Regions from separate parts of the Dietzia sp. SL131 genome, predicted to be linked through region 3. Evidence: predicted binding sites of a transcription regulator. Region 3 holds the regulator's gene; each other region holds the start of a gene.
The links. The regulator LexA, encoded in region 3, represses DNA repair genes until DNA is damaged. The targets are predictions, from matches to a motif close to CGAACANNTGTTCG.
Positions count from the first base shown of each region.

Region 1: OVA21_RS10260 (HNH endonuclease signature motif containing protein) is a predicted target of LexA. The motif match lies at 2,273-2,286, and genes of this name have one in related genera.
Region 2: OVA21_RS13540 (HNH endonuclease signature motif containing protein) is a predicted target of LexA. The motif match lies at 6,259-6,272, and genes of this name have one in related genera.

Region 1 is NZ_JAPPRI010000003.1:2,003,071-2,012,730, reverse strand. It holds gene OVA21_RS10265 (ABC-F family ATP-binding cassette domain-containing protein) at 1-726, shown strand, start outside; gene OVA21_RS10260 (HNH endonuclease signature motif containing protein) at 745-2,268, opposite strand; gene OVA21_RS10255 (HAD hydrolase-like protein) at 2,591-3,292, opposite strand; gene OVA21_RS10250 (TetR/AcrR family transcriptional regulator) at 3,289-3,642, opposite strand; partial or broken gene OVA21_RS10245 (GMC oxidoreductase) at 3,694-5,303, opposite strand; gene ppk2 (polyphosphate kinase 2) at 5,390-6,292, shown strand; gene OVA21_RS10235 (enoyl-CoA hydratase/isomerase family protein) at 6,378-7,421, shown strand; gene OVA21_RS10230 (AI-2E family transporter) at 7,496-8,650, shown strand; gene OVA21_RS10225 (serine hydrolase) at 8,698-9,492, opposite strand; gene OVA21_RS10220 (serine hydrolase domain-containing protein) at 9,510-9,660, opposite strand, start outside.
Region 2 is NZ_JAPPRI010000003.1:2,680,245-2,689,904, forward strand. It holds gene OVA21_RS13520 (NAD(P)-binding domain-containing protein) at 1-542, shown strand, start outside; gene OVA21_RS13525 (alkaline phosphatase D family protein) at 673-2,373, shown strand; gene OVA21_RS13530 (outer membrane protein assembly factor BamB family protein) at 2,456-3,847, opposite strand; gene OVA21_RS13535 (Rv0361 family membrane protein) at 4,017-4,610, shown strand; gene OVA21_RS13540 (HNH endonuclease signature motif containing protein) at 4,674-6,227, opposite strand; gene fbaA (class II fructose-bisphosphate aldolase) at 6,464-7,507, opposite strand; gene OVA21_RS13550 (MsnO8 family LLM class oxidoreductase) at 7,638-8,633, opposite strand; gene OVA21_RS13555 (DedA family protein) at 8,771-9,406, shown strand; gene OVA21_RS13560 (hypothetical protein) at 9,429-9,620, opposite strand; gene OVA21_RS13565 (helix-turn-helix domain-containing protein) at 9,617-9,660, opposite strand, start outside.
Region 3 is NZ_JAPPRI010000003.1:1,448,411-1,458,070, forward strand. It holds gene OVA21_RS07565 (potassium channel family protein) at 1-477, shown strand, start outside; gene OVA21_RS07570 (hypothetical protein) at 452-1,144, opposite strand; gene OVA21_RS07575 (hypothetical protein) at 1,194-1,382, shown strand; gene hrpA (ATP-dependent RNA helicase HrpA) at 1,434-5,348, shown strand; gene nrdR (transcriptional regulator NrdR) at 5,359-5,814, opposite strand; gene OVA21_RS07590 (hypothetical protein) at 5,926-6,360, opposite strand; gene lexA (transcriptional repressor LexA) at 6,550-7,260, shown strand; gene hflX (GTPase HflX) at 7,300-8,748, opposite strand; gene dapF (diaminopimelate epimerase) at 8,801-9,660, opposite strand, start outside.

The DNA of each region.
Region 1 (9,660 bases), 550 kb from region 3:
GTCGCCGCCCGGGTGGCATTCGGCAAGGACGAGCTCACCGCCTCCCAGCTGGCCGAGCGGCTGGGCTTTTCGCCGGCCCGTCAGCGCACGCCCGTCGGCGACCTGTCCGGCGGCGAGCGACGGCGCCTGCAGCTCACGCGCGTGCTCATGGCCGAGCCCAACGTCCTGCTGCTCGACGAGCCCACCAACGACCTCGACATCGACACGCTGCGTCAACTCGAGGACCTGCTCGACGGCTGGCCCGGCACGATGGTCGTCATCTCGCACGACCGCTACCTCGTCGAGCGCATCTGTGACTCGGTGTGGGCGCTGTTCGGCGACGGCCAGCTCACCAACCTCCCGCGCGGCATCGACGAATACCTCGAGCGCCGTCGCGTCGCCGGGGCGGCTGGCGACTCGGGCAAGGTGTCGCGCTCCACGCCGCGCGCCGCGTCTGCTTCGGCTGGCGGCTCTGGGGCCGGTGCCGCGGGTGGTAGTGCCACGGCTCCCGCCCTCTCCGCCGCCGAGGAGCGGGCACTCACCAAGGAGATGTCGAAGATCGAGCGGCAGATGGGCAAGCTCGACAAGCGCGAGGCCGAGCTCCACAAGGCCATGGCCGATGTCTCGGCAGGGGCGATGGACACCGAGAAGCTGGCCGCCCTGGACCGCGAGCTCAAGGACGTCTCCGTGGAGAAGGACACGCTCGAGGAGCGCTGGATGGAACTGGGCGAGCAAATCGAGGGTTGAGGCGCCCGGCCGGCCGACCTAGGCAGCCGACTGCGACCCCGGTTCGCGCTCTGCAGCGTGGAGTCGCTGTTCCGCCTGAGCGCGCAGGTACCTCCGTTCGGAGGCGCGACGGTGCCGGGTGTGCGGTTGGCGCTGCGATCCGGGTATGCCGTCTCCGGTTCTGCCGGCTTCGGCGGCCTCCTTCTGTAGCCGGGAGCGTTCGGGGTGTCGCGGTGCGCCGAACTCCGCCAATGGGCCGGTGGGGGTGGTGATGACGCGTGTCCCGGGGTCCTTGTCGGGATGGTTCGGACCATGTATCCACACGTAGTCCTCGTCAGTGCTCCGGTAGTAGGCCCAGATGCCATCGGTCTTGAGGCGATGGTGGGTGCGGCAGATGCTGCCGAGGTCGTCGCTGGTGGTGTATCCGCCGCGTTGGGGATCGTCGTGGTCGAAGGGGATGATGTGGTCGAGGTCCGTCTTGTCCGCCGGGGTCTGGCAGCCGGGGAAAACGCAGGTGCCGTCGCGACCCCGACAGAAGCGGGCCAGTGCCTCCGAGGGGTTGTACCGGCGGGAGGCCTCACTGTCCGGGTCCGCGAGCGTGTCGATCGCGTCGAGTCTGCGCCTGGCGAATCGCTGCAGTTCATCGGACGTGAAGCGACTGACGGGGCCGTAACCTGCCACGAACAGGCCCCGGAAGTCCGCGTCCCCGTCGTCGTAGGCGTGGATCACGACCCGGCGGGCCGCGGCCATCGCGTCCGGGTCCGTGGGGTGGTCTCCGTCGGGTGCGGGCAGACAGGTCCAGCCGCGGCTCAGGGCGAGGAGGCCGGCGGCCCTGAGTTGCCCGATCGACCGGGGGTCGTCTGTTGCGGCGGTGCGGACCAGGGCTTCGATCCGCTCGGTGATCTCCAGGCCGTCGACGGCTGAGAGGGTCGCGGTGAGCAGCGCGAGATCGCCGGTGACCGGCGTCATCTTCACGTTCTGCTCTCGCCGAGCCTGTTGTGCGCGGGCGTCCGCTCCCACGGGGTCGCAGCTCGCGACGTGCTTGCTGAGCATCTTGCGCAGTGGCCCGATCCTGGGAGGGTGGGTTCGGCGCCTCGTCGGTGCGAGTCCCTCGCTGATGCGGCGGTCGAGTTCCGGCATGAGACGGTCCTCCACCAGGGCGGTCTCCTCGGCGATGGCGTGGGCCGCGTCGACTCCGATCCACCCAGTCGTCAGCAGTGTCGCGGTGAGAGGCAGCCGCTCGGTCAGTTCTATGGCGGTGGCCACCAGCCGAAATGCCCCGCGGCGGGACAAAGCCATCGAGGCGCTCACCATGGTCGCCGCCGTGTCCAGGGGATCGCGTCGCTGGTCGTTCTGGGTTGACCTGGATACGCAGTCGTACGCATAGGCCACAGTGCGGCCTTCGGCAGCGTTGATCGCCCGCTGCGCGAGATAGCCGCGTCGCTGTCCGGGGTCCCATCGGCTGAAGGCCTCAGGGACGACGACGTCGGTGGCGGGGGTAGGCACCGTCGTGAATCCCGGCGGGGTCACGAACGGCGAGTGGGCGGTGTCTGTTGGGCTCATGGTTCGACTGTATGTTCGAGGTACGACATGGTCGGAAGAAGTGGCTGTCACGGCCGTGACCTGCGGTGCCCTGGATGCCCCGTTCAGGGCGGCGCAGGTCAGACGGCACTGCGGTTCAGACGGCACTGCGGTTCAGACGGAGGCGTGGACGGCAGCCAGAAGTGCGTCGGCGTAGGTGAGGCATGGCGGTACGGCGTGCCACCGCGCCCGGGCGCTCTATGGATACCGCCAGGCCGTGGGCCCGGGCGGCGTCTGCAGCCTCGTGACCTGCGGTGCCCTGGATGCCCCGTCCAGGGCACCGCAGGTCGGACGGCACCGCGGTTCAGACGGTGGCGTGGATCGCGGCCAGCAGGGCGCCGGGATCTGTGAGATCCGGCAGGACGCCGTGGGCGCCGGCGGCGCGGAGGTCGTCGGCGGAAACCCTGCCGGTGGCGACAGCCACGCAGACGGCACCCGCGGCGCGCGCCCCGCGGACATCGTGCACGTGATCGCCCACGACCACCGACCGCCCGGGGGTCACGTCCACACCGCGGGCCCGGGCGGCGGCGAGGGCGTCGCGGACGAGGTGGGCGCGGTCCGCGTGGTGATCACCGAACGCGCCGAGTCCGGGATCGGGCAGCCCGTCGAAGCCACAGAGCCGCAGCTTGAGCAGCGCCGTCCGCCGCATGTTGCCCGTGACGATCCCCTGGTGCAGTCGCGGGTCCGCGGCCAGGGCGGCGACAGCTTCGTGGGCGCCGGGCAGGGGACCGCCACCTCCGGCCAGGAGATCGTCCCCGAACGTTTCGCAGCGCCGGGCCACGGCGTCCATGAGGGAATGGACCACCTCGTCGTCGTCGACACCTATCCCGTTGATCTCGAGCAGATCGGTGAGGATCGCGCGGTCGGTCCGTCCGGCGAAGGACACGCCCATGACGGGGTCGCGGCCGAGGAGGTCGGCGAGCGCCGGGGTGATCATGCGGGTCCCGAAGCCGGCGGGGTCGAGGAGGGTGAGGTCGAGGTCCCACAGGACGAGTACGTCGCTCACGTCCCGAACGTCTCCAGCAGCGGCGCCAGCCAGGTGGTGAGGAAGGTGCGGAGGTCGTCGTCGGAGCGGGCCTCGGGCGAGTCCAGGCACAGCACCGACCAGCCCACGTGCACGCCCACCTCAAGGGGCGTCGTCGCGGCGTCGAGCACATCGGTGAACGCGCCGGTGAGCATGGTGAGTCGCTCGGAGACGGCCTGCGAGACCAGGTCCTCGCGGCTGCCGAAGATGGAGTAGACGGTCTGGCGGCTGACCTCGGCCCGCTTGGCGACCGCGGCGATCGTGACGCCCCCGAAACCGGCGCGCCCGATGACGGCTCGGGTGGCGTCGAGGATGGAGTCGCGGGAGCGCACCCCGCCAGTATCCCGGACGCCGCCGGACGCCGTGCCTAAAAGACGGCGCCCCTAGAATACAGCGCCCACGTCCTGCCGCACGATCCTGTCCAGCGGGCGCTCGGCGATCGCGGCGATGGTCAGCGACGGGTTGCACGCGGCGGTCGTGCCGGGGATGAGCGCGCCGTCGACGACGTACAGCCCGCGCTGGCCCGGGACGCGGCCGTCGAGGTCGCAGACCTGTCCCATGACGGCGCCGCCGAGCGGGTGCCAGGTGGAGTTGAGCATGCGGTTGGTGTCCGTGAGGTGGTCGGTCGGGCCGGCGATGTCGCGTGCGGTGCGGTCGACGTGGGTGAGGATGTTGGAGCCGCCGCCGGCCGGCCATCGGATGATCCCGCGGTCCTGCGCGGAGTCGTAGACGACCCGACCGCGGTCGGCGCTGACGCCGTAGCCAACCATCACCGTGGTGTGGGGGTCCGGTCCGAACGGCGGGAGCGAGGCCTGGATGACGGTGTGGGCGGTGGCGGGGTCGGACCAGTTGAGACTGCCGTAGACCACGGGCCCGCCCTGGACGGCGCCGAACCCGGCGGTGGGGTCGGTCCACAGGTAGATGCGGTCGGCGTTGGAGCCCCAGCCGCTGCCGACGGCGTCGGGCAGGTCGGTGACGGCGTCGGTGGCGGCGGCGCGGGTGAGCAGGGTGGAGGTGCCCACCGAGCCGGCGGCCATGATCAGTGCCGGGGCCCGCATCGACAGCGTCCGGACGAGCCGTCCGGCGGTGTCGAGGACCTCCACGTCCAGCTCCCAGCGGCCGTCGGGAGGCGGCGCATCGCGCGCACATCGTGCAGAGGCCGGACGTCGACCAGGCCCGTGGCCTCGGCGCGGGCGAGTTAGGTGACGTCGACGGAGTGTTTGCCACCGTTGTTGACCCCCAGGGAGCTGTCGCCGTTGGTGTAGGACGGGCGCATCTCGCCGCGCAGTTCCGCCAGGGCGTAGTCCCAGTCCATCGGCATGGGGATCTTGCGCAGGGGCAGCCCGGCGTCGCGGACGCGCTGGGCGAAAACGCGGGAGGCGGCGTACCGGGGCGCGGCGACGAGCTCGTCGGGGGCCTCGGCGAGGCGCAGCATCCGGGAGACGCGTGGGTAGTACTCGCGCTCCATCTCGCGCCAGTCGATCGCGCCGGGGGACCACGTGTGGAACAGCTCCTCGGTGGGTTGTAGTGCCATGCCCTGGTAGATGAGGGAGCCGCCGCCGACGCCGGTGGCGCAGACGGACGTCATGTTCTCGCCGACGGACGCCTCGAGCAGGCCGGTGTGGCGCGGGAGGTCCACGGGGCGGCCGAACACCTCGGCCGGCGGGCGGAACCACGGGGCGCGCTCGTCGGGGGAGGTGGCGCTGGGGAAGGTGGTGGAGCCCGGTCCGGTGGGCCAGCGACGGCCTCGTTCGACGACGACGACACCCGCCTCAGCGAGACGAAGCGCTGAGATGCCGCCGCCGAATCCGCTCCCGACCACGATGCACCGGTGGTCCTGCGCATCGTGGGGGATCCGTCCGGGTGCGGGGGAGTCGGTCGCGGCGCCGGCGGAGTCGCTCGGCCGGGCGGCAGCCGCGGGGTCGGTGGCCAGGGCGGCGACCCCGGCGGCGGCGACGGTGCCGAGGAAGCCCCGGCGGGAGATGTGCCGCATGGGCGTGAAACTAGACAGTGTTGACGAAAACTGTCAATATCGTCGTCCCGGTCGAGGAGGCCGGGTCGGGTCCGTAGGCTCAGGCCATGAGCAGCAAGAAACCCTCCGGCAAGAGCGGCAGCAAGAGCGCGTCCAAGAGCGGTGCCAAGAGCGGTGCGAAGAAGAAGGACCTCCTGCCCAGCGGTCTGGAGAAGCTGCCGAAGAAGGCCTACGAGGCCGAGCTCGAGCGGCTGCAGGCGGAGCTGGTCGAGATGCAGGCCTGGCTCCGGGAGACCGGCAACCGGATGGTGGTGGTCTTCGAGGGGCGCGACGCCGCGGGCAAGGGCTCGGCCATCAAGCGGATCACGCAGTACCTCAACCCGAGGCACGCCCGGATCGTGGCATTGCCCGCCCCGACGGAGGTGCACAAGACGCAGTGGTACTTCCAGCGCTACATCGAGCACCTGCCGGCGGCCGGGGAGATCGTGATCTTCGACCGGTCCTGGTACAACCGGGCCGGGGTGGAGCGGGTGATGGGTTTCTGCACACCCGACGAGTACCGGCGGTTCCTGCACCAGGCTCCGATCTTCGAGCGGCTGCTGGTGGAGGACGGGATCATGCTCCGCAAGTACTGGTTCTCCGTGTCCGACGAGGAGCAGGAGCGCCGGTTCCGGTCGCGCCATGACGACCCGATGCGCCGCTGGAAGCTCTCGCCGATGGACCTGGAGTCCATCACCCGGTGGGAGGACTACAGCCGGGCCAAGGACGAGATGTTCGTCCACACCGACATCCCCGAGGCGCCGTGGTTCACGGTCGAGTCCGAGGACAAGAAGCGCTCGCGGATCAACGTCATCTCGCACCTGCTGTCGACCGTGCCGTGGGAGAAGCTCGACCCGCCGGAGCTGGAGATCCCCGAGCGGCCGAAGGGTGCGGACTCGAGCTACGACCGCCCGCCGCGCGAGGAGTTCAGGTACGTGCCGGACGTGGCCTCGCAGTTGTTGGAGGGCTGAGGCGGCGGGCCCGCATCGGGGGCAGTGAAGTAGGAATTCCTAGTATCCGTGCGACGGTCGGTGGGCGGCCTGACACTATGGGGTCATGAGCGAATTCGTCAGCAGCCGGCGTGATGGCCGGATACAGCACATCGTCCTGGACCGCCCCAAGGCCCTGAACTCGCTGGACCTGTCCATGTGCCGGGCCCTGCACACGGCGCTGGACCAGGCGTCCAAGGACGAGGACGTCGAGGCCGTCGTCACCACCAGCACCTCGGAGAAGGCGTTCTGTGCGGGTGGCGACATCCGCGCGCTGCGCGACGCCGCGGCGGCCGGTGAGCACGAGAGGAACCACGAGTTCTTCTCCGAGGAGTACGCGATGGATCTGGCGTACCACACGCACCGCGTCCCCACGGTCGCCGTGATCCACGGGGTGGCCATGGGCGGAGGCCTGGGAGTCTCGATCAACGGTTCGCACCGCGTGGTGACCAAGAAGGTCATGATGGCCATGCCGGAGACGGCGATCGGCTTCATCCCGGACGTCGGCGCCAGCCACTTCCTTCCGCGCCTGTGCGGCGGCGGCGCACGCGGCCTGGCCGTGGCGATCTACCTGGGCACGACGGGCGTGCGGATGAACTCCGCCGACGCCCTCTTCACCGGCCTGGCCACCCACCTGATCGACGACGACGAGCGCAACGCCTTCGTCGACGCCGTCGCTGCCATCGGCTTGGCCGACGCGCTGAAGAGGTTCGGTCTCGAGCGCGCCGAGGCGGGGGAGTCCGCCGTCGAGGCCCGTATCGAGCGCATCGAGGACGTCTTCTCCCGCGACACCGCGCAGGAGATGATCGCGGCGCTGGAGTCCGGTGAGCAGGACGAGTGGGCCACGTCCACTCTCGAGATGTTGCGGTCGCACTGCCCCACGTCGATCGTCGCCACCATCGAGCTGCTGCGCGCCGGGGCGAAGGCGGAGGACCTGCGGGAGTGCCTGGACAACGAGCTGGCCCTGGGCGCCTGGATCACCGCCCGCCCGGACTTCGTCGAGGGCGTGCGGGCCGTCGTGATCGACAAGGACCGCAACCCCACCTGGGATCCGGCGGATCTCGATTCGGTGGACGTCGACGCCATCCGTTCGGCGCTCGCCGGGAGCTGAGCGGTTTCTCCGCGGACTGATCGGGATACGCTGAGCGGCGTCCGGCGCACGGGGCGCCACTCGTGAGGAGCGTCATGACTAGCAGCGGAGACAACGTGGGCCCTCCGGCGGCGCCGACGCCGGAGGCGCTCGCCCCCCACGAGGAACCCAAGGGCTGGGGCATCGCCGGCGTCACGGCGGTGTCCCTCGCGGCCCTGTTCGTGGTGGTGTGGGGACTGTCCGAACATGCGAGTCTGCTGATGCCGGCGTTTCTGGCGCTGAACCTGGTCATCGCCGCCCAGCCCCTGCAGCGGCTGCTGCAGCGGGCCGGGCTGCCCCGCTGGGGGGCGATGATCATCGTCCTGCTGGTGCTCTACCTGCTGCTGGCCGCGCTGGTCGGGATGCTGGTGTGGGCATTGTGGGTCGCAGCCGAGGAGATCCCGCAGTACCAGGACAAGTTCATCGAGCTGTACGAGCAGACGATCGCGTTCCTCGGCACTTTCGGCGTGAGCGAGGATCAGGTCACCTCGAGCCTCCAGGGCGTGGACCCCACCACGATCGTCGGTACCCTGCAGAACGTCGCCGGTCAGTTGTCCTCGGCCGGCGGTCAGCTCACCGTCCTGGTCATCGCGCTGACGTTCCTCGTGTTCGACGTCCCCGGCATCACGAGGCGTCGCGCGGTGATCGCCCGGCAGCGGCCCCGGCTCGCCGACGCCCTCGGGTCGTTCACCGACGGCGTGAAGTCGTACTGGATCGTTTCCACGGTCTTCGGTCTCCTCGTGGCGGTGATCGACACGGTGGCACTGATGATCCTCGGCGTGCCGCTGGCGCTGGTGTGGGGCGTGCTGGCGTTCGTCACCAACTACATCCCCAACATCGGCTTCGTGCTGGGGCTGGTGCCGCCGGCATTGTTCGCGCTGCTCACCGGGGGGCCGGTCGAGGCCATCTGGGTGGTGGTGATCTACAGCGTCGTCAACCTGGTCATGCAGAGCTTCATCCAGCCCAAGTTCACGGGCGACGCGGTGGGGCTGACCCCCACGGTGACGTTCCTGTCACTGGTGTTCTGGTCGGCGATCGCCGGGGCGCTGGGCGCCATCCTCGCCGTCCCGCTGACGTTGGCGGTCAAGGCGTTCCTCGTGGACGCTGATCCCCGGATGGCCTGGTTCTCCACGTTCCTCACGACCCCGGACGCGGACGCCAAGCGGGACCGGCGGCGCGCGGCGCGGCTGGAGGCGGCCCACGAGGGGTAGGTCCCGCCGGCGTCGGCACCAGCCGGTGGACCCTGGCGGCCCCGCGGTCAGTCGCCCGTCTCGTCCTCTCCGACGCGGGTGAAGGTGCCCAGGCCGTTGCCGTCGAGGAGCTCCACCGTCACCGTATCGCCGTCGAAGGTGACGCTGCCGCGGGAGCCGGGCGGCCAGTTCTCACCGACCGGACTCACGGCGAAGGTGTCGCCGTCCCAGTGTTCGAGCGGCCAGACCTGCGGTCCCGGGCCCACGTCCAGCGCGAGTGCGGGGCCGGCGTCCGGCGGATCGTCCGGATCCCCGTCCGATCCCCGGTCAGGCTGTGAGGCGACGCGGCGGATCTCGATCTCGCCGAAGTAGTCGTTGCGGTAGACGCCCACCAGCTCGTCCGCCGGGCGCGGCGGTGCGGGGGCGGAGGGTTGCCGAGTGGAGACCAGGTCGCCGACGGGGGCCAGCAGTGGGCCGAACGCCTCGCCGTACAGCTCCCGCCACTTCAGGGTGGGGTCGCCGAACTGCGCGTAGTCCGCGAAGCGCGAATTGATCGTCTCGGCCACCCCGACGGGCGAGGCGTTGGTCAGGGTGATGATGCCGAGGTCCAGCGACGGCATCATGAGCATCGCAGTTCCGGCGCCGAGCGCGAACGCCCCGGAGTGACTCCACTCGACGCGGCCGGAGGAGCTGGTGGAGATGTTGAACCCGTAGCCGTAGGTCCCGGTCCGGTCCGCCGCGGACTGCGGGGGTGAGGACACGGCCTGCGGGGTCAGAGCCTGTCGGAGTGCGTCGGAGGGGACGACCTGCGAGCCGCCGGGCCCGGCGCCGTCGGCGAGCACCATCGACATCCACCGCGCCATGTCCGTGACCGACGAGCTCAGGCCCCCGCGGGGGCCTGGGCGTCCGGGTCACGCGCGGGATCGGCCGGGACCCAGTCGCCGGACGACTCGCCCGACTCGTCGGCAGCAGCGCGGACGTGGCCGACGACGCGGTTGTGGCGGTCGAGCAGGTCCTCGTAGGAGTAGGAG
Region 2 (9,660 bases), 1.2 Mb from region 3:
TCTACCCCGCGGGGCTGTACCGCGGCGTCGTGTGGCAGAAGAACCCCAAGGTCTACTACCTGGGCGCCCAGGACCAGTGGTTCACCTTCAACATGTTCGACGCCCAGGCCTGGTACGTCCGCGACCTCATCCTGGGCCGGGCCAAGTTGCCGTCCGCCGAGGATCGGGTCGCCCACATGCGGGCCTGGCGGAACCGCTTCCAGGAGTTGGACGGGGACGCCGACGACGTGCGCTTCCAGGCCGATTACGTCCGCGACCTCATCGAGGCCACGGACTACCCGATGTTCGACCTCGACGAGGTGGTCGAGATCTTCCTCGCCTGGAAGAAGGACAAGAAAAAGAACATCCTGACCTACCGGGACAAGCCGTACCGCTCCGTCCTCACCGGCACCATGGCGACCGTCCATCACACCCCGTGGCTCCAGGAGCTGGACGACTCGCGCGAGCGGTACCTCTCGACGCCGGAGAAGACCGAGATCGAGGAGCTCGTGGTGGGCGCCGACACCACCCCGGGACAGGACGCGCAGGTCGCCGGCGAGTGAACCGTCGGTGACGTCTGGGGCGAATCCGCTCCCGGACGTCACCCGAGGGGACAGACTTGAACGCGTGACCGCGTCTCCCGCCCCCTCGCCCGAAGCTCCCGGGTCAGCCCGCATCGCCGGAACCGCCCGCATCGCCGATTCCCACCCCACCGGTGGCATCGGCAGGCGCTCCCTCCTCCGGGCCGGAGCGCTGGCCGGTGCCGCCGTCGGGACCGGTGCCCTGGCCGGACGCACCGCGGCCGCCGGGGCCGCGGCTGCCGGAGGCACGGGAGGTGGCGGGGCCCCGGCCGGAGCCGTCTTCCGGCACGGCGTCGCCTCGGGCGACCCCATGGCGGACCGCGTCATCCTGTGGACGCGCGTGACGCCCACCCCGCAGGCGAGCCCCGGTTCCGGGATCGGTGACCCCGTCGTCGTCGCCTGGGAGGTCGCCACCGACCCGGGGTTCACCTCCCTCGTCCGCACGGGGTCCGTCGTCACCGACGCCGGCCGCGACCACACGGTCAAGCTCGACTGCACCGGACTGGCGCCGGACCGCTGGTACCACTACCGCTTCCGCGCGCTCGGTCAGGTCTCACGGACCGGGCGCACCCGCACCGCGCCCGCCGACGGCGCCATGCCCGCCACCGGCCGCTGGCGCGTCGGCGTGGTGTCGTGTTCCAACTGGGAGGCCGGCTTCTTCTCCGGCTACCGGCACCTCGAGGCGCGCGGCGACCTGGACGCGATCATCGAACTCGGTGACTACATCTACGAGTACGGCCGCGGCGAGTACACCGCCGCCATCGGGGCGATCCGCCCGCACGAACCACCGCACGAGATCGTCACCCTGGCCGACTACCGGATCCGGCTGGCGCAGTACCACACCGATCCCGACCTGCAGTCCCTGCACGCGCACGTCCCCTGGATCTGCACGTGGGACGACCACGAGCTGGCCAACGACTCGTGGGAGCACGGCGCCGAGAACCACCAGCCGCACGAGGGCCCGTTCTCCGACCGCAAGGCCGCGTCCTCGCAGGCGTACTTCGAGTGGATGCCGGTCCGGCCGGAGTCGCTGCGCGACGGCGGGCACCTCTACCGGCGCCTGCGCTGGGGGTCGTTGACCGAGATCAGCATGCTGGACCTGCGCTCGTACCGTTCCGAGAGCCCCGATCGGTTCAACGGCCTGGCGATCGACCAGACCAACACGATGACCGGCGCCGAGCAGTTCGACTGGCTGGCCCGCGGGCTGCGGTCGTCGACCGCCCGCTGGAACGTCATCGGCAACTCGGTCATGGTCTCGCCCGTGCTCATCCCGCCGTTGGACGCACGCACGACCGGCGCGCTCACCGAACTCCTGGGGGTCCCGCGGGAGGGCATCACCTACAACTCGGACCAGTGGGACGGGTACGCCGGTGAGCGCCGCCGCCTGTTCGAGGCCATCCGCGCCACCGGCAACCGCAACCACGTCTTCCTCACCGGCGACATCCACACGTCCTGGGCCAACGAGGTGCCGTTCGACCCGGCGGACTACCCCGGGGCCGGCACCGGGGCGGTCGAGTTCGTCACCCCGTCCATCACGAGCAACAACATCAACGACATGGTGGGCGGACTACCCGAGGGCAACCCGCTCTCGCAGGCCGCCCAGGGCGCGCTGACCGCCGCGAACCGGCACGTCCGCTGGGCCGATCTCGATCGCCACGGCTTCACGGTGGTCGAGTTCACCAGCGACTACGCCCACGCCGACTACTGGGCGCTCGTGGCCCGCGAGGACCCGAACAGTGGCGCCTACCCGATGGCGAGCTGGCGGACCCGGCACGGCACCGACCGCCTGGAGCCCGCGGGCCCGCTCCCCTGACCCGGCAGGTCGGGTGGGCCCGGGGGCCAGTGGGGCGAGCCGGGGGCCGGTGGGGCGAGACAGGGGCCGGCCCCGGCGCCCGTCAGTACGCGGGGTCGAGCGATCCCGCGTCCGTGCCGAGCGATCCCGCCGCGGACGCCGCGGACCCCGCGGCGCTCCCCCACGGTGACGCCGGGTCGCCGAGGCTCGCGGTCGCGCCGCCCGTGGCGCGGGAGTCGGGGAACTCCTCGAGCGGGACGAAGTAGACGTTCCGGCTCTGACTGGGGACCACCAGGGTGTCGTCGACGAGGATCGGCCCGGCCGGGGCCAACGGCCCCTCCAGCTCGAGTACGCCGGTGATCGCGCCGGTGCGGACGTCGAGGCGGTACACGTTCCCGGCGGTGGTCGAGAAGTAGGCACCACCCGCGTGGATCACCGGGGCACCCTTGATCGCGCCGACAGGGTTACGCCACAGTCGCTCGCCGGAGTGCAGGTCATACGCATAGGCGGCGCCCGTGGTGGGACTGCCCACGAAGACGGTGCCGTCGTGGATGGTCGGCGCACCGGACCGGTTGTTGGTCGGGGCGGGCCCGTCGCCGATCACGTCCCGCCACACCACCTCGCCGGACTGCTGGTCCATCGCGATGATCGTGTGCTCCTCGCGCGCGCCGGCGATCCCGGGCAGCAGGGCGCGGTTGGCCGTGGTGACGACGATCCCCTCGTCGACGGCCGGCGGGACGTCGTCGAGGCCGTGGGTGAACTCGGGGAACTCCCGCTGCCAGGCGAACTCGCCGGCCGCGGTGTCGTAGGCGAAGAACGTGTAGGGCCGGGGCGCGCCGCCGCCGAAGTACAGCACCCCGCCCTGTTCCGACGGCGAGGACATGCTCACCACGTGGCCGGTCTCCACCACCTCGAGCGCCTCCCCGGTCGCCGGGTCGAGCTTGTACAGGCGCCGATCGCCGGTGACCGCCCACACCGCTCCGCCCGTCACGGCGGGTGTCGGCATGACCTCGCCGGCGGTGTCGTGGCGCCACAGGATCGCACCGGTGTCCGGGTCCAGACTCAGGACACCGGACTCCCCGGTGCCGCGGTAGCCGCCCGGCCCGTCCTGGAAGAAGCGGTTGCCGAATCCCACGAACAGCCGCCCGTCAGAATGGATCATCTCCGAATGCACCCAGTTCGGCGCCTGCGCCTGCCACAGCAATTCGCCCGTCGCCAGGTCGAACGCCTGCAACTCCCCGGAGCCGTGACTGCCGACGAACACCTTGCCGTCGGCCACCACCGGGGTCGCCCGCACCTCGTTCGCGGTGGGGATGGTGCCGGAGAAGATCTGGGCCCCGCCGGTGACGACGTGGGTGTTGTTGGTGGGGGTCGCGCGGTACTGGCTCCAGTCGCCGGGGTCAGCGTGGGCCGGGCCGATGCCGGACAGCAGGAGCGCCGAGACGGCCATGCCGCCGGTGAGGACACGGACAGAGCTGAGACGGAGCCTGGGCATACCTGAAGGCTAACTGGCTATCTCATGTGTAATGCCCGTGGCCTGGCGGGAGCGGAGTCCGCGCCGGTGCGGTCGGCGCCCCTGCACCCCCGGAATCACAGGTCGGTCCGCTACGGTGGCGGGTCGACGCGGCCCGTCCGGGGCCGGCGACGCGCACCGGGAGTAGTAGATGACGACGACGAGCCAGCAGCCGGCCGCCGGGGAGCCGAACCCCGCGGGACAGCCGGGCGGGGGCCCGGAGGGTGGGGCACGTCCGGGCAGCGGCCGGCAAGGCGGTCGCGGCGGGCGGGGCGGCGTGGCCGTCACGGCGGCCGTGGTCGTGGCGCTCCTCGTGATCGCCGCGCTCGTCTGGCTCTTCCTCGCGGGCCCGCTGTCGTCGTCCGCGCGGGCCGAGCGGGACGTCGAGCAGACGCTGGAGAGCATGAGTTCGGCGGAGTCGTTCGCCGAGTTCAACGGGCACATGTGCGCGGAGAACCGCGTCCCGCAGGAGCTCGTCGACACCATCACCGCGTCGAGCGAGGCGACGGGCTCGGACCTCGACTCGATGTTCCGCGAGTCGATCGCGGGTTCGTTCCCCCAGGATCTCGAGGTGCTCGGGGTGGAGATCAGTGACAACGGCGCCGAGGCGACCGCGACCGTGGAGTCGGCGTCCGACGGGACGGGCCCGGAGCAGATTCACATGCGCGACGAGGACGGCGCCTGGAAGATGTGCCAGCCCGGAGTCGGAATGGGCGCGGTCCCGCAGGACCAGCAGCCGGGCTGACCCGACCCGTCGAGGGCGACCCGACCCGCCAACGGTCAGGCGGGCCGGGTCTGCCGCTGGCAGTCAGGCTGGCCGGGAACCGTCTCGGCCGGTGCGGTAGTCCCGCTCGATGCCGGGCGGATTGGTGAGGTGGCCGTCGTCGGCGATGAGACGGTCGACGTGTTGTCGCCATCGGTGGTCGAGAATCCGGTCGCGCGCCTGGGCCAGCGGCCCGTGTGGTGTGGTGCGGTGTTCGTGACCGGTCTCGGTGATGATGGTCAGTTCGCCGAGCGGTCCGGGCCGGTAGGCACAGTGCCCGAAGGTCTTCTCCCGATGGTGCTTGCGACACAGGCACACGAGGTTCCACTCGGCGGTGGGTCCGCCCAGTTCAGGTCGCTGATGATCGAAGGCGATGACATGGTCGATCTCACAGTCATGGGCGTCGACCGTACACCCCGGGTGGCGGCACGTGCCGTCGCGGAGCCGGATTCGCTCGGCCAGCGCCGGGGTGATGAAGTACTTCAGCACCGCGTCCGGTGTGTCCTGAACACCCGGTTGCGGGTCGAGCAGTTCGAACCGGACCCTGGAGTCCCCGCCGGACAGGAGTTCCTCGCACAGCCAGTCGAAGCTCGAGTAGGCGCCGTTCACGAACTGCACGCGGTTGGGCAGGCCCTGGGCGACGCTGTCGATGATCGAGATCCGGATGGGCTGCTCGGTGCCCCACGACGCTCCCAGCGGGGGCCTGTCGGCGGCGTCGGCGCGGGTGCCGGTAGCGGCATCGCCCGCGCCCGCCGACTCTTCCGCGTCGTACAGGCTCGTGCCGATGTCGTTGGTCGTGGGGTCCCCGAGTGCGCACAGGGCGTCGGCGCGCAGTTGGTCGCGCGTGCGGGGGTGGCCCGACTCCGAGGCAGCGCGGGCGGCGGAGTCGATCCGGCGGCGGAGCTTCTCTGCATCCCCGCTGGGCAGCGAGGCCCACATGCTGGTCATGCCGTCGCGGGCCGGGCGGAACCGAACCGTCCGCTGGTCGACGGCGGCGTCCACGGCGTCGCCGGCGGCCTGCGGGTCATGACGCTCCCGGGACGCGTCGACCGCCGTGTCCAGGGCCGAGCGACTGGGCCGGTGGCCCCCGTCGAGGTCTCGGCTCAGGGCGCCGACGACGTCGGATTCCACCGCACCGATGATCGTGTCGGGCACCTCTGCCAGACGGCAGGCGGCGTCGATCGCCAACTGTTCGGGGAACAGTCCGCGTTCGATGGCCTTGCGGAGACGCGGCAGACGCGTGTGGACCTGCACGCCGGCCGTGACCAGGCGTGAGGCATGCCACCCGGTCAGCGACATGGCCGCGGCCAGGTGGTCGCGCGCACGGTCAGTGGGTTCGAGTCGGGAGTAGGCGGGACGCGAGTCCCCGAAGGGCGGCGCATCCGCCGGCCCCGGGGAGCCCCTGTCGACACTCCCCATCGCCTGGACCAACAGGTGGGCCGCCTGCAGCCGGGTCGCCGCCGCCAGGTTCTGCGCCAGCGTCGCCGAGCGCGCCACCTCGCTCAGGGCCTCGGTGCCCAGGGTGTCGAGGGACTCCGGCACCGCGCGGAGCGCCCCGGCGAAAGCCGACCTCGTCGTCGTCCCCGTTTCCTCGCTCACCACCGCACCCCCTTCAGCGTCGCACCCGACTCGAACATACAAGCGATCTTACCGGCACCCTCCGCGTAGCACAAGGGTTCGATTCGGCGGCGAGAGGTCCACACACGACAGCGGCGCCCCTCCGGGTGGAGGAGCGCCGCTGATGGGGCGGTGTCAGGCCGCGATGAGATACGACCGGTCAGGCAGGCCGATCAGGCCGTGATCGATCAAGCAGCGTTCACTCAAGCCGCTTTCACTCAAGCAGCGGCACCCTTGGACTTGCCGGCCGACTTCAGGTCGTTGCACGCCTCGACGACGCGCTCGGACATGGCCTGCTCGGCCTTCTTCAGGTAGGAACGCGGGTCGTAGACCTTCTTGTTGCCGACCTCGCCGTCGACCTTGAGGACGCCGTCGTAGTTGCCGAACATGTGCGCGGCGATCGGCCGGGTGAACGCGTACTGGGTGTCGGTGTCGACGTTCATCTTGATGACGCCGTAGGACAGCGCCTCCTCGATCTCGCTCTTAGCCGAACCCGAGCCGCCGTGGAAGACGAAGTCGAACGGCAGGTCACCGGCGTTGAGGCCCAGCTTCTCGACCGCGACGTCCTGGCCCATCTTCAGCACCTCGGGCTTGAGCTTGACGTTGCCCGGCTTGTACACGCCGTGGACGTTGCCGAAGGTCGCGGCCAGCAGGTAGCGCTGCCCGGTGTTGCCGGCGCCGAGGGCGTCGATGGTGGCCTCGAAGTCCTCACGGGAGGTGTAGAGCTTCTCGTTGATCTCGTTCTCGACGCCGTCCTCCTCGCCGCCGACGACGCCGATCTCGATCTCGAGGATCTGCTTGGCGTTTGCCGTCTTCTCGAGCAGCTCCTTGGCGATCTCCAGGTTACGGTCGAGCGGGGTGGCCGAACCGTCCCACATGTGGGACTGGAAGAGCGGGTTCTCGCCGCGGTCGACGCGCTCCTGCGAGATCTCGATGAGCGGCCGCACGAAGCCGTCGAGCTTGTCCTCGGGGCAGTGGTCGGTGTGCAGCGCGACGAGGACGTCGTACTTCGCCGCCACCACGTGCGCGAACTCGGCGAGCGCGACCGCGCCGGTGACCATGTCCTTGACGTTAAGGCCGGAGCCGAACTCGGAACCGCCGGTGGAGAACTGGATGATGCCATCGGACCCGGCATCGGCGAAGCCCTTGATGGCCGCGTTGATGGTCTCCGAGGACGTGCAGTTGATCGCCGGGTAGGCGAAGCCCTCGTTACGGGCCCGGTCGAGCATGTCCTTGTACTGTTCGGGAGTTGCGATGGGCATGTGGTCTCCTCCAGGGTTCTCGGCTGTGCGACGCGCGCATCTCGGGGCGCCGCACCCCTGTGGAGGTGGGCGCACACCCTCCAGCCTAGGCGAGCGTGACGACGCGCACCCGCGAGCCGTGCGGTACCGGTCAGCCGGGGAGCAGTTCGGCGAGCGCAGCGTCGGCCCGGGCGAGGTCGTCGCGGTCAAAAATGGAGGTGGACGCCATGATCTCGTCGGCCCCGGTCCGCTCGACGAGCACGGCGAGTTCGCGTGCGACCTTCTCCGCGTCCCCCTGGACGGCCCCCGCCATCCAGTCCTCGACCCGTCGCAGCTGCTGCGGACGGAACCTGCGGTCCAGGATCTCCGTCGGCGACCGCAGCGGGCCGAACACCCCGGTCTCCCGGGATTCCGCCATCGCCCACGCCTCCGGGAGGAGTAGCTGTCGCGCGGTCCCGACCGAGTCGGCGACCATCACCTCCAGGCTCACCACCACATAGGGCTCCGGCGTGGCCTCGCTCGGCCGGAACATCTCGCGGTAGCGATCCAGGGGCGACGGGTCGGCGAGCAGCCTCGGTCCCCCGAGCACGACGGGCAGTCCGGCCCGTGCAGCGACCTCCAGGCCCCGACCGGTCGCGAGCACGAACAACGGGGGCGGGGCCTCGACGACCGGCAGCGCGGTGACGGGCCCCCGACCGTGGAGGAAGTCCTGCACCGCGGTGATATCGCGGGCGAACGCGTCGGTGTCGTACTCGGCGACGCCGAGCGCCGCACGGACCGGTGCGGTGAACCCGAGCGAACGTCCCACCCCGAGGTCGATACGGCCCGGGTGCATCGCCTCGAGCATGGCGAACTGCTCGGCGACGATCAGCGGTCGATGGTTGGGCAGCATCACGCCCCCGGATCCGAGGCGGATACGGTCGGTGCGCGCGGCGGTGGCCGCGATCAACAGCGGCGGGCTCCCGCTCGCGATCCCGGGCACCGCGTGGTGCTCGGCCGTCCAGTAGCGGTGGAAGCCCAGGGCGTCGGCCCGCTCCGCGCGGGCCAGGGTGCCCTCGATCGCGGCGGCGTGAGACTCGCCGACGCGGGTCCGGGACCTGTCCAGGAGACTGAGGCGGAGGGTGTCCGGCAGGTCGGTGGGGGCCACGACCACACCGTAGCGCCCGGAGTGACGTCGATCGCGGACACGGCCGGGCCCGGGGTCCGCGGGAGTATGATCCTCCGGTGAACACGCACCTCGTGGCCGAACAGGCACAGCAGGTCCTCGCCCTGGGCCCGGGCTTCATGGATCCCGAATTCTGGCTGTCCGGCGACGGACCGTTCGGCAACGCCATCCTCCCCGCGCTGCTCGCCGTGGTCTTCATCGAGTCCGGACTGTTGTTCCCGTTCCTCCCCGGCGACTCACTGTTGTTCACGGCCGGCCTGCTCACGCAGCAGGACAGCCCGTTCGCGCCACTGTGGGTGGTGCTGGTGACCGCGCCGATCGCGGCGTTCCTCGGGGACCAGGTGGGGTACTTCATCGGCAACCGCTGGGGACATCACCTGCGGGAGCGGCCGGACGGGCGGTTCTTCAAGCAGGCCTACATCCACGAGGCCCACGAGTTCTTCGACAAGTGGGGCCCGGCGACGATCATCCTCTGCCGCTTCGTCCCGATCGTCCGGACGTACGCGCCGCTGGTCGCCGGCATGGCGGGGATGCGCTACCGGGTCTTCGTCTCGTTCAACGTGATCGGGGCCCTGCTGTGGGCTGCGGGCGTGACCGCGCTGGGCGCGTGGCTCGGCCAGTTCACCTTCATCAAGGAGCACATCGACCTGATCCTCATCGGCATCGTGCTGGTCTCGGTGCTGCCGATGGCGATCACCGCGGGCCCCAAGGTCGTCGACCGGATCCGCAACGGGCCCGCGGCACCGGCCATGTAGCGCGCCCTCCTGCCGCCGACGCCTAGTCCGGTCCGCGCTCCCCCGGCCCGCGCCAGCGCAGCGCGACGACCGCGGCACCGATCACCACGAGCACCCCGATCCCCTGCAGACCCGGGGAGTCGTCGGCCTCACCGAGGACGACCGCCGTCGCCCCCAGCGCGATTATGGCCAGCACTGCGGCCAGGACCAGCAGGAAGTGCACCCGGCGCTTCATTCCTCGACCCATTCGAGCAGGTCGCCGGGCTGGCATTCGA
Region 3 (9,660 bases):
GTGCAGGCGGCGGACGTGGTGGTGGCCGCCACGGGTGATGACAAGGCCAATCTGGTGGTGAGCCTGTTGGCCAAGACCGAATTCGCGGTGTCCCGGGTCGTCGCCCGCGTCAACGATCCCCGCAACGAGTGGCTCTACGACGAGCGCTGGGGCGTCGACGTGGCGGTGTCGACGCCCCGGCTGATCGTCTCGGTCGTCGAGGAGGCGGTCTCCGTCGGCGACGTGGTCCGTCTGATGACCCTGCGCCGTGGAGGCGCGAACCTGGTGAGCGTGACGCTGCCGGACCAGACCCCGCTGGCGGGGCGGTCGGTGTCGCGGGTGCGGTTTCCCCGGGACGCCGCCCTCGTCGCGATCCTGCGCGGCGGGCGGGTGATCGTCCCCGAACCCGACGTTCCGTTCGAGCCCGGCGACGAACTGCTCGTGGTGGCCCCGGAGGAGGTCGAGGCCGATATCAGCGAGGTCGTCCTGGGCGGGTGACCGTCACCGCGATCTCCCGTCCGTAGTCCCATCCCGGTGCGAGGGGCAGGTCGTCGCCGCTCCAGAAACGGCCGGGGTCGTACCAACTCGCCTCACCCGCGGGCAGGAGTACACCCATCGCCTCCAGGGTGACCCCCACGACCTCCGCGCAGTAGGCCGCCTCCATACGCATCGCCGCGCCGGCATCGGACCCCGGTCGGTCACTGCGCCCCGTGACGCCCGGCCGCTTCCCGCGTGCCGCCCACCGTCCTCGTGCCCACCTCGCGGTGAGACGTCCCGCGGAGGGGAAGGACACCCCGTTCAACCGGGCGATCGACTCCAGTAGCGCGTCCTCGTGTTCCCCGCCCACCTCCGGGGAGATCTGGCGGAACCACGCTCGTTGGCCGTACGGCCCGGCCCACTGCCGGACAGCCGACTCGAGGTCATGCAGCTGCACCCCACGCTGGTGGCGACCCGTCCACACGTCCGGCAGCGCCCGTCCCATCTCGGCGTGCCACAGCAGCGGCGGCATGTCGTCCAGGACCACCGCGACGCCCACGTGGTTGACGGGCGCGTTCGTGAGGGTCTGGATCAACCGGTCCGCCGTGCTCCGGCCGCGGAAGAGCCAGAGGTCCCCGGTGCGGGTGCGGTGCGCCGCGGCGGCCAGGGGGACGGTGTCGACGCTCATACCGCGATCCTGCCAGGCCGCCCGTGCGTACCCGCCTAGTCTCGGCCGTATGGCTCCCAGAGGACGACAGTGGCTCAAGGTGATCGGCGCGGCGGGTGCGGCGGGGGTGGCCGCCACGGGGATCCTGGCGGCCCGTTCCGAGCGGCGTCGGCGGTCCTACGAGCCCGATGAGGTGCGGGAGCGGCTGCACGAGCGCTACGCGAGGATCCAGAGTCGGCGGGACGGCGTCGTCGACTAGGGACCGCGCCGGTCGGAGCCCGGGGATGCGAGTCGATATCCTTGCGGCACCATGCCGTCGTCCTCCTCAGCCGCCCCCGATCTCCGCCGAGCCCGAAACGACCTCCTCGCCCGTCTCGACGATGTCGGCACCCTCGACGCCCATCGTCTCCGGTCCAGGGTCCGTCGTGCCCGCGTCGACCAGCTGGATGACCTCGGACGGCGGATCGACGAGGCCGCCGAGCGCGTGCGGCGCCGAACCGAGTCGATCCCCACCCCCCGATACCCGGAACAGCTCCCGGTCAGCGCCCGCAAGGACGAGATCGCCGAGGCGATCCGGGACAACCAGGTGGTGGTGATCGCCGGCGAGACGGGGTCGGGCAAGACCACCCAGATCCCCAAGATCTGCCTGGAACTCGGGCGCGGGGTCAAGGGCATGATCGGCCACACCCAGCCGAGGAGGTTGGCCGCCCGCTCCGTCGCCGAGCGGATCGCGCACGAGCTCGGGGTGGAGATCGGTGGCCCGGTCGGGTCCGCCGTCCGCTTCGACGACCGCACCAGCCACGAGACCGCGGTCAAGCTCATGACCGACGGTGTGCTGCTCGCCGAGATCCGGCGTGACCGGCTGCTGCGGGCCTACGACACGATCATCATCGACGAGGCCCACGAACGCAGTCTCAACATCGACTTCCTGCTGGGGTATCTCAAGCAGATCCTGCCCCGTCGCCCGGACCTCAAACTCGTCATCACCTCCGCCACGATCGACCCGGACCGTTTCGCCCGTCACTTCGCCGGCGCGGAGGGGCGCCCGGCCCCGGTCATCGAGGTCTCGGGGCGCACTTATCCCGTGGAGGTCCGGTACCGGCCCCTTCAGGTCGTACACGCCGATCGCGTGGTCGACCTGGATCCCCTCGACGCGCTCGCCGACGCCGTTGCGGAGCTCCTACGCGAGGACGACGGTGACGTACTCGTGTTCCTCTCCGGTGAGCGTGAGATCCGCGACGCCGAGGAGGTGCTGCGGGGCCGGAAGTTCCCGGGCACCGAGATATTCCCGCTGTTCGCCCGCCTCACGGCAGCAGAACAGCAGCGCGCGTTCCGGGCCCATTCCACCCGGCGGGTGGTCCTGTCGACCAATATCGCCGAGACCTCGGTGACCGTGCCCGGCATCCGTTACGTCGTGGACACCGGCCTGGCGAGGATCTCCCGCTACTCCACCCGGACGAAGGTGCAGCGACTGCCCATCGAACCGGTGTCCCAGGCCTCCGCCGCGCAGCGCGCGGGACGCTGCGGCCGCGTCGCCGACGGGATCTGTATCCGCCTCTACTCCGAGGAGGACTTCGACTCGCGACCGGAGTTCACCGACCCGGAGATCCTGCGCACGAACCTCGCCTCGGTGATCCTGTCGATGGCGGATCTGGACCTCGGCCCCGTCGACGACTTCCCGTTCGTGGAACCCCCGGACCGCAAGGCCGTCCGGGACGGGCTCACTCTGCTCTCCGAACTCGGGGCGGTCAGGGTCGACGACGACGAGCGCCCTCACCTGACCGAGGTGGGCCGTGACATGGCGGCACTCCCCCTCGATCCCCGACTCGCCCGGATGGTGGTCGAGGGCCATCGCAACGGTTCGCTGTCGGACGTGCTGGTGGTGGTCGCGGCCCTGACGGTGCAGGACGTCCGCGAGCGTCCCGCGGAGGAGCGGGACAAGGCAGACCTGCTGCACCGCCGCTTCGCGGACAAGACCTCCGACTTCCTCGGATATCTCAATCTGTGGAGGTACATCACCGAGCAGCGCCGTGAGCTGTCCGGCAGCGCCTTCCGCAAGATGTGCAAGGCCGAGTATCTGCACTGGCTACGCATCCGAGAGTGGCAGGACCTCAACTCCCAGCTGCGGAGCATGTGCCGTGAACGAGGGTGGCATCCCGCGTCCGGACACGCCGCGGAGGACGACCTCCACAAGGCGGTCCTGACCGGTCTGCTCACCAATGTCGGTATGCGAGACGAGGAGACCCGCGAGTTCCGGGGCACCCGGGGCATCCGGTTCCAGGTGTTCCCCGGGTCGGACCTGTCCAGGAAGCCTCCCCGCTGGGTGATGGCATCCGAACTCGTCGAGACGTCCCGGTTGTGGGCGCGTGACGTCGCCCGGATCGATCCGGGGTGGATCGAACAACTCGGGGGTCACCTCACCCGCACCCAGTACTCCGAACCGCACTGGTCGGACGCCCAGGGTGCGGCGATGGCGTATGAGAAGGTGCTGCTGCTGGGATTGACCGTGGTGGAGGCGCGGCGGATCCTGCTCTCCAGGGTCGACGCCCCGCTCGCCCGCGAGATGCTCGTCCGCCACGGGATCGTGGAAGGACGCCTGGTCACCCGGGTCCCGGTCATCCGCGAGAACGCCGAGGCCGTGGAGCAGGCCCGTGAACTGGAGACGCGGAGCCGCCGTCGGGATCTGGTGATCGACGACGAGGCATTGGTGGCCTTCTATCTCGATCGCCTGCCCGAGGACATCACCTCCGGCCGGCATCTGGAGTCCTGGTGGAAGAAGCGTGGTCATCGCGACCAGGAGGCCCTCCGTCTCACCCCCGAGGACATACGCACCTCCGAGGCGGTGCCCGATGCCGCCGATTTCCCGCCCCTCTGGCGTCAGGGAGAGCGGAGTTTCGAACTGCGGTACGCGTTCGATCCGGGCGTCACCACCGACGGGATCACGGTGCGCATCCCGCTGCCGCAGCTGTCCTCGGTCACCACCGCCGGGTTCGAATGGCTGGTGCCGGGGCTGCGGGAGGAGCTCTACACGGAGATGCTCCGCACGCTCCCCAAGTATCTGCGCCGACTGTGTTCACCTCCCGCCGAATTCGCGTCCCTGTTGGCGGGAGACGTCTCGCCCCGGTCCGCCCCCTTGTCCGTGGCTCTCGCGCGAGCGCTGTCTGCCCGGATCGGTACCACGGTCGACCCGCGTGACTTCGATCAGAACCAGCTACCGGGCCACCTCCGGATGCGCTTCGAGGTGGTCGACGGCGACGAGGTCGTGGCGTCCGGAACGGATCTCGCGCAGTTGAGGACCCGGTTGGTGGACAGGGTACGGGCGACCCTCAACGCCCGTCTGGTACCCGACAAGGGGCCCTGCCGGGAGTGGACATCCGACACCATCGGCGACCTCCCGCAGTCGGTCACCGGCTCGGTGGACGGTGTCGAGGTGACCGTCTACCCCGCCCTGCGCGTCGGTGGGGACGGAATTCACCTCGTGGCGTGCGCCACGGAGGACGAGCGTCGATCCACCCAGGCGTCGGCGGTGCTCACGCTGGTCTCGGGCGGCCTGGTCTCGACGGCATCGATTCTGCGCGGTCGCCCGGTCCAGCAGCGGCTCGCGCTCACCCAGTACCCGCATGGCGGGATGGAATCCCTGGTCTCGGATGCGTCGCTCGCCGCGAGTGGGCGGATCATCGCCCGGCGAAAGGGCGCACCGGTTCTCACGGTCGCGGAGTTCCACGAACTCCAGGCCACTGCGCGGGCGGAGGTCCCCGGTGCGGTGGCGTCCGCGATCTCGTCGGCGGTTCCCGCGCTGATGGCCGCCCAGTCCGTGTCGGGCCGTCTGGCGGCGGCGCCGGCAGACGTCGCCGACGAGGTCCGTCCCTCGCTGGACTTCCTCGTCGGGCGCGGATTCCTCGCCCGCCATCCCTCGGATGTGCTTCCACATCTGGAGCGACATGTGCGGGCGGTCGGCCTCCGGTTGGACCTCGCGGAGAAGTCACCCGCCCGGCACGGCAAACTCACGGCGAAGCTGAACCGCTCCGAGTCGATCGTCGAGGAGGCGTGCGCCGCGCTGCGACGGCGGCCGGGTGGCGCACGGGCGTGCCGCGACCTGCGGTGGATGCTCGCCGAGTACCGGGTGGGGCTGTTCGCGCAGTCACTGGGTACCGCACGGCCGGTATCGGCAGAGCGGATCGACAAGGCGGTCGCGTCTGCGCTCGCCCCGCGGTCATCCCGATGACGCCGAGCGGTCAGCGGCTCGCGCGGCGCTCCCGGAGGGCGATGATCTCGCCTTCGAAGTCGTCGGCCGAGCTGAACTGCTTGTACACGGACGCGAACCGCAGGTAGGCGACCTCGTCCAGATCCTGCAGAGGGCCCAGGATGGCGAGCCCGATCTCGTGGGCGGGAACCTCGGACGCACCGCCGGATCGCACAGCGTCCTCGACCTGCTGGGCGAGGCGACGCAGAGCGTCCTCGTCAACCGATCGTCCCTGGCACGCGCGGCGGACACCCCGGACGACCTTGTCCCGACTGAACGCCTCGGTCACCCCGTTCCGCTTGAGAACCGTCAGCAGGGGCGTCTCCAGCGTCGTGAACCGGTGTCCACACCGGGGGCACTCCCGTCGACGCCGGATCGCCTGACCCTCGTCGACGGATCGTGAGTCGATTACCCGAGAGTCCTCGTGGTGGCATGTCGGGCAGTACATTCCCGTGGGGCCCTTCGTCGACCGGAGTTCACGCGTCCCGGATCGTGCCTGACGGAACGCGGGGGCGGTATACAACCGCCCACGGTCCATTCTAGGAGGCCCGCTGCCCGGTCACGCGTAGGCGGGTCCACCGAGGAAGGCCACTGCGAGAAGCATGATCACGCCGAATGCGATCCCGCACGCCAGTAGCACCCAGGCCGGCACGTCGTCGACGACCCCGGTGGACGCCGGGGCCTCGACATGGCACGCCCGCACGCGGTCCGTGGAGACCGGGCGCACGAGCACACGGCGACCCGGGGCGACCGACGTGACGGCGGCCGGACGGGCGGTCACCCGCGGCCGGACGAGATTCTCCGCACGCGAGGACGTGACGGCGGGCCGGCTGCCCTCCGGTCGGGCCAGGGGGCGTCGCGGCGCACGGGTGGACCGCGCCGACACGTCACCGGGCCGGTCGAGGTGCGCGACCCGTCCACGATGGTCGTCGGGGCAGACCTCGGTCCACCGCGCGGCCGGACGTGGGTGGGACTGAAGCTCGACAACGGTCATGGTGGCTCCCTACTCGATACGGTGTGCGATCGTGATTCGCACACCTGTATGTGTTTCTCAGTACATCTGTTCGAATCCGAACTCCCCTAGAGTTGTATCACGCGACTCCGACACAGTCACGATCCACGGAGGAATTTCTTCGAACACGTGTGTGGCGCGCCGCAGCCCGTGGCACTAGGGTGTAGACAGATCACAGCGTCGAACATCCATTCGCCGAAGGGACCACACGAGATGCCGAAGCCCGATTTCGAGTCACTGACGGACCGACAGAAGAGCGTTCTGCTCCACATCCACGACACCGTCAAGGAGCGTGGCTATCCGCCGAGCATCCGCGAGATCGGGGACGCGGTCGGCTTGCAGTCCACGTCGTCGGTGGCGCATCAACTCCGCACGCTGGAGAAGAAGGGCTTCCTGACGCGGGATCCGCACAAGCCGCGGGCGGTCGACGTCCACGGTGTCCCGGGGCAGAAGTCACGGGGCCGTCGGTCACCTGCTCCGGAGCCCCAGCGTCCGGGCGGCGCGGTCGAACCCGTCTACGTCCCCGTGCTCGGCCGGATCGCGGCGGGCGGGCCCATCCTCGCGGAGCAAGCCGTCGAGGAGATCTTCCCCCTGCCGTCGGACCTCGTCGGATCAGGCGATCTGTTCATGCTCAAGGTCGTCGGCGAGTCGATGATCGACGCCGCCATCTGCGACGGCGACTACGTGGTGGTCAGGCGGCAGAACGTCGCGGACAACGGGGAGATCGTCGCCGCCATGATCGACGGGGAGGCGACGGTCAAGACCTTCCGGAACGACTCGAGCGGAGTCTGGTTGCTGCCCCACAATCCGTCGTTCAGCCCGATTCCGGGCGAGCACGCGACGATCCTCGGCAAGGTCGTGACAGTGTTCCGGAAACTCTGAGTCCCGGTTCGAACGACGCGCCGCCCGTCCCCGAAGGGGTCAGGCGGCGCCGTCATGTGGACCGCGGGCGGCGAACTCGTCCAGTTCGCCGGCCACGGACGCGGGCAGGCGGACCACCAGCCGGGTTCCGTCCTGGGTGTGTTCCTCCTCGACCACCGCGCCCTCGGCGTGGACCCGCGACACCACGTCCCCGCGGGAGTACGGGACGGACAGGGTCACCTCGGTGTCCCCCGAGGCGACGATCTGCGTGATTCGCTCGAGGAGTTCGTCGACACCCTGCCCGGTGACCGCCGAGACGAACACGGCGTCGGGCAGCGCGTGGTGCAACTCGGTGAGGACCACGGGATCCGCGGCGTCGATCTTGTTGATCACCAGGAGTTCCCGAGGCCGCTCCGCGTTCTGCTCCTCGACCACCTCGTTGATCACCTTGCGCACCGCCTCGATCTGGCGGAGCGGGAAGGCATCCGAACCATCCACGACGTGGAGGAGCAACTCGGAGTCGACGACCTCTTCCAGTGTGGACCTGAACGCCTCGACCAACTGGGTCGGCAGGTGTCGGACGAATCCCACGGTGTCCGTGAAGACGACTGCTCTGCCGTCAGGCAACTCGGCCTTGCGCGTCGTCGGGTCGAGTGTGGCGAACAGGGCGTTCTGAACCAGGACGCCGGCTCCGGTGATCCTGTTAAGCAGGCTCGACTTCCCGGCGTTCGTGTAGCCGGCGATGGCGATGGACGGCACCGGAGTGGAACGCCGTCGGTGCCGTTTGGTGTCCCGGGCCTGCTTCATCCCCTTGATGTCCCGGCGCAGACGGGCCATCCGCTCGCGGATCCGACGCCGATCGGTCTCGATCTTGGTCTCACCCGGGCCACGGAGACCGACGCCGCCGTTGCTCCCGGCACGACCGCCCGCCTGGCGCGACAGCGACTCGCCCCACCCACGCAGACGGGGGAGCATGTACTCCATCTGGGCGAGGGTCACCTGGGCCTTGCCCTCACGGCTGGTGGCGTGCTGCGCGAAGATGTCGAGGATCAGCGCGGTACGGTCGATGACCTTCACGTTGACCGCCTTCTCCAGCGCGAGCAACTGTCCAGGGGTGAGTTCGCCGTCGCAGATGACGGTGTCCGCGCCGGTCGCGGCGATCACGTCCTTGAGGACGCTGACCTTGCCCGACCCGATGTAGGTGGCGGCATCGGGCTTGTCACGCCGCTGGATGAGCGCGTCGCACACCTCCGATCCCGCGGTCTCGGCGAGCTGGGCGAGCTCGGCCATCGCGGCGTCCGCCTGCGCGGCGGACCCTTCGGTCCAGACACCGACGAGCACGACCCGTTCGAGTCGGAGCTGGCGGTACTCGGCGTCGTTGACGTCCTGGAGTTCGGTGGAGAGCCCCGCCACCCGGCGCATCGAGGATCTCTCCTCGAGCTGAAAATCACCGATGGACGGATCGAGGTCGCGTGTCGGCCGGTCAGCGGCCGTGTGATCAGTAGTCATTCGGGTTCATCTTCTCACACCGGGCCCCCGGTGTCCCGTGCGAGACGGTGTGCTACCGACCACGGTGGTAATGACCGCGGGCGACGAGTGTGGACGGCCCAGTGAGCGAGGACCCGGCCTCGGTGAGTGAGACCTCCACCTCGCCGCCGGGGACCACCACGACGACGTCGCCCGTCGCCTCCCCCGAGTCGGCCAGCGCGGCGACCGCGGTCGCGACGATTCCGGTTCCGCAGGACATGGTCTCCCCTGATCCCCGCTCGTGGACCCGCATCGAGACCCGACCGTCCACCATCGGGGTGGCGATCTCGACGTTGACGCCGTCGGGGAAGAAGTCCCGGTCATACACCGGGGCCTCCTGCACCGGCAGCCCGGCGAGGCCCGCGGCGTCCAGATCGGGGACCACACAGGCGAGGTGCGGATTGCCCATGTCGACGGCGAGTCCCGCGAAGGTCCGGCCACCGACCTCCGCCGAGGACAGACCCAGCAGACGCGGCTCCCCCATGTCCACCCGCACCACCGCGTCAACACCCGAGTGTGAGAGGACCTCGGCGGGGCGGGCCCCTGACCGCGTGCCCACCGGGATCGAGCCGGCCTCCGCTCTCCCGGTCGCGACGAGGGCGTGGACGAAGACCCGGACCCCGTTGCCGCACATCTCCGCGATGGAACCATCGGCGTTGCGGTAGTCCATGAACCAGTCCGCACCGTCCACGCCGGGCGGCAGGGTCGCGAGCACGCCGCGGTCGACGAGGGCTCCGGCGGTCGCGATCCGCAGGACTCCGTCGGCGCCGATTCCGCCACGCCGATCGCACAGTGCTCGTACGAGGTACACGTCGAGGTCCAGGTCGGCCTGATCGTCCGGGAGGATCACGAAGTCGTTGAGGGTGCCGTGGCCCTTGAGGAAGGCGATACCGT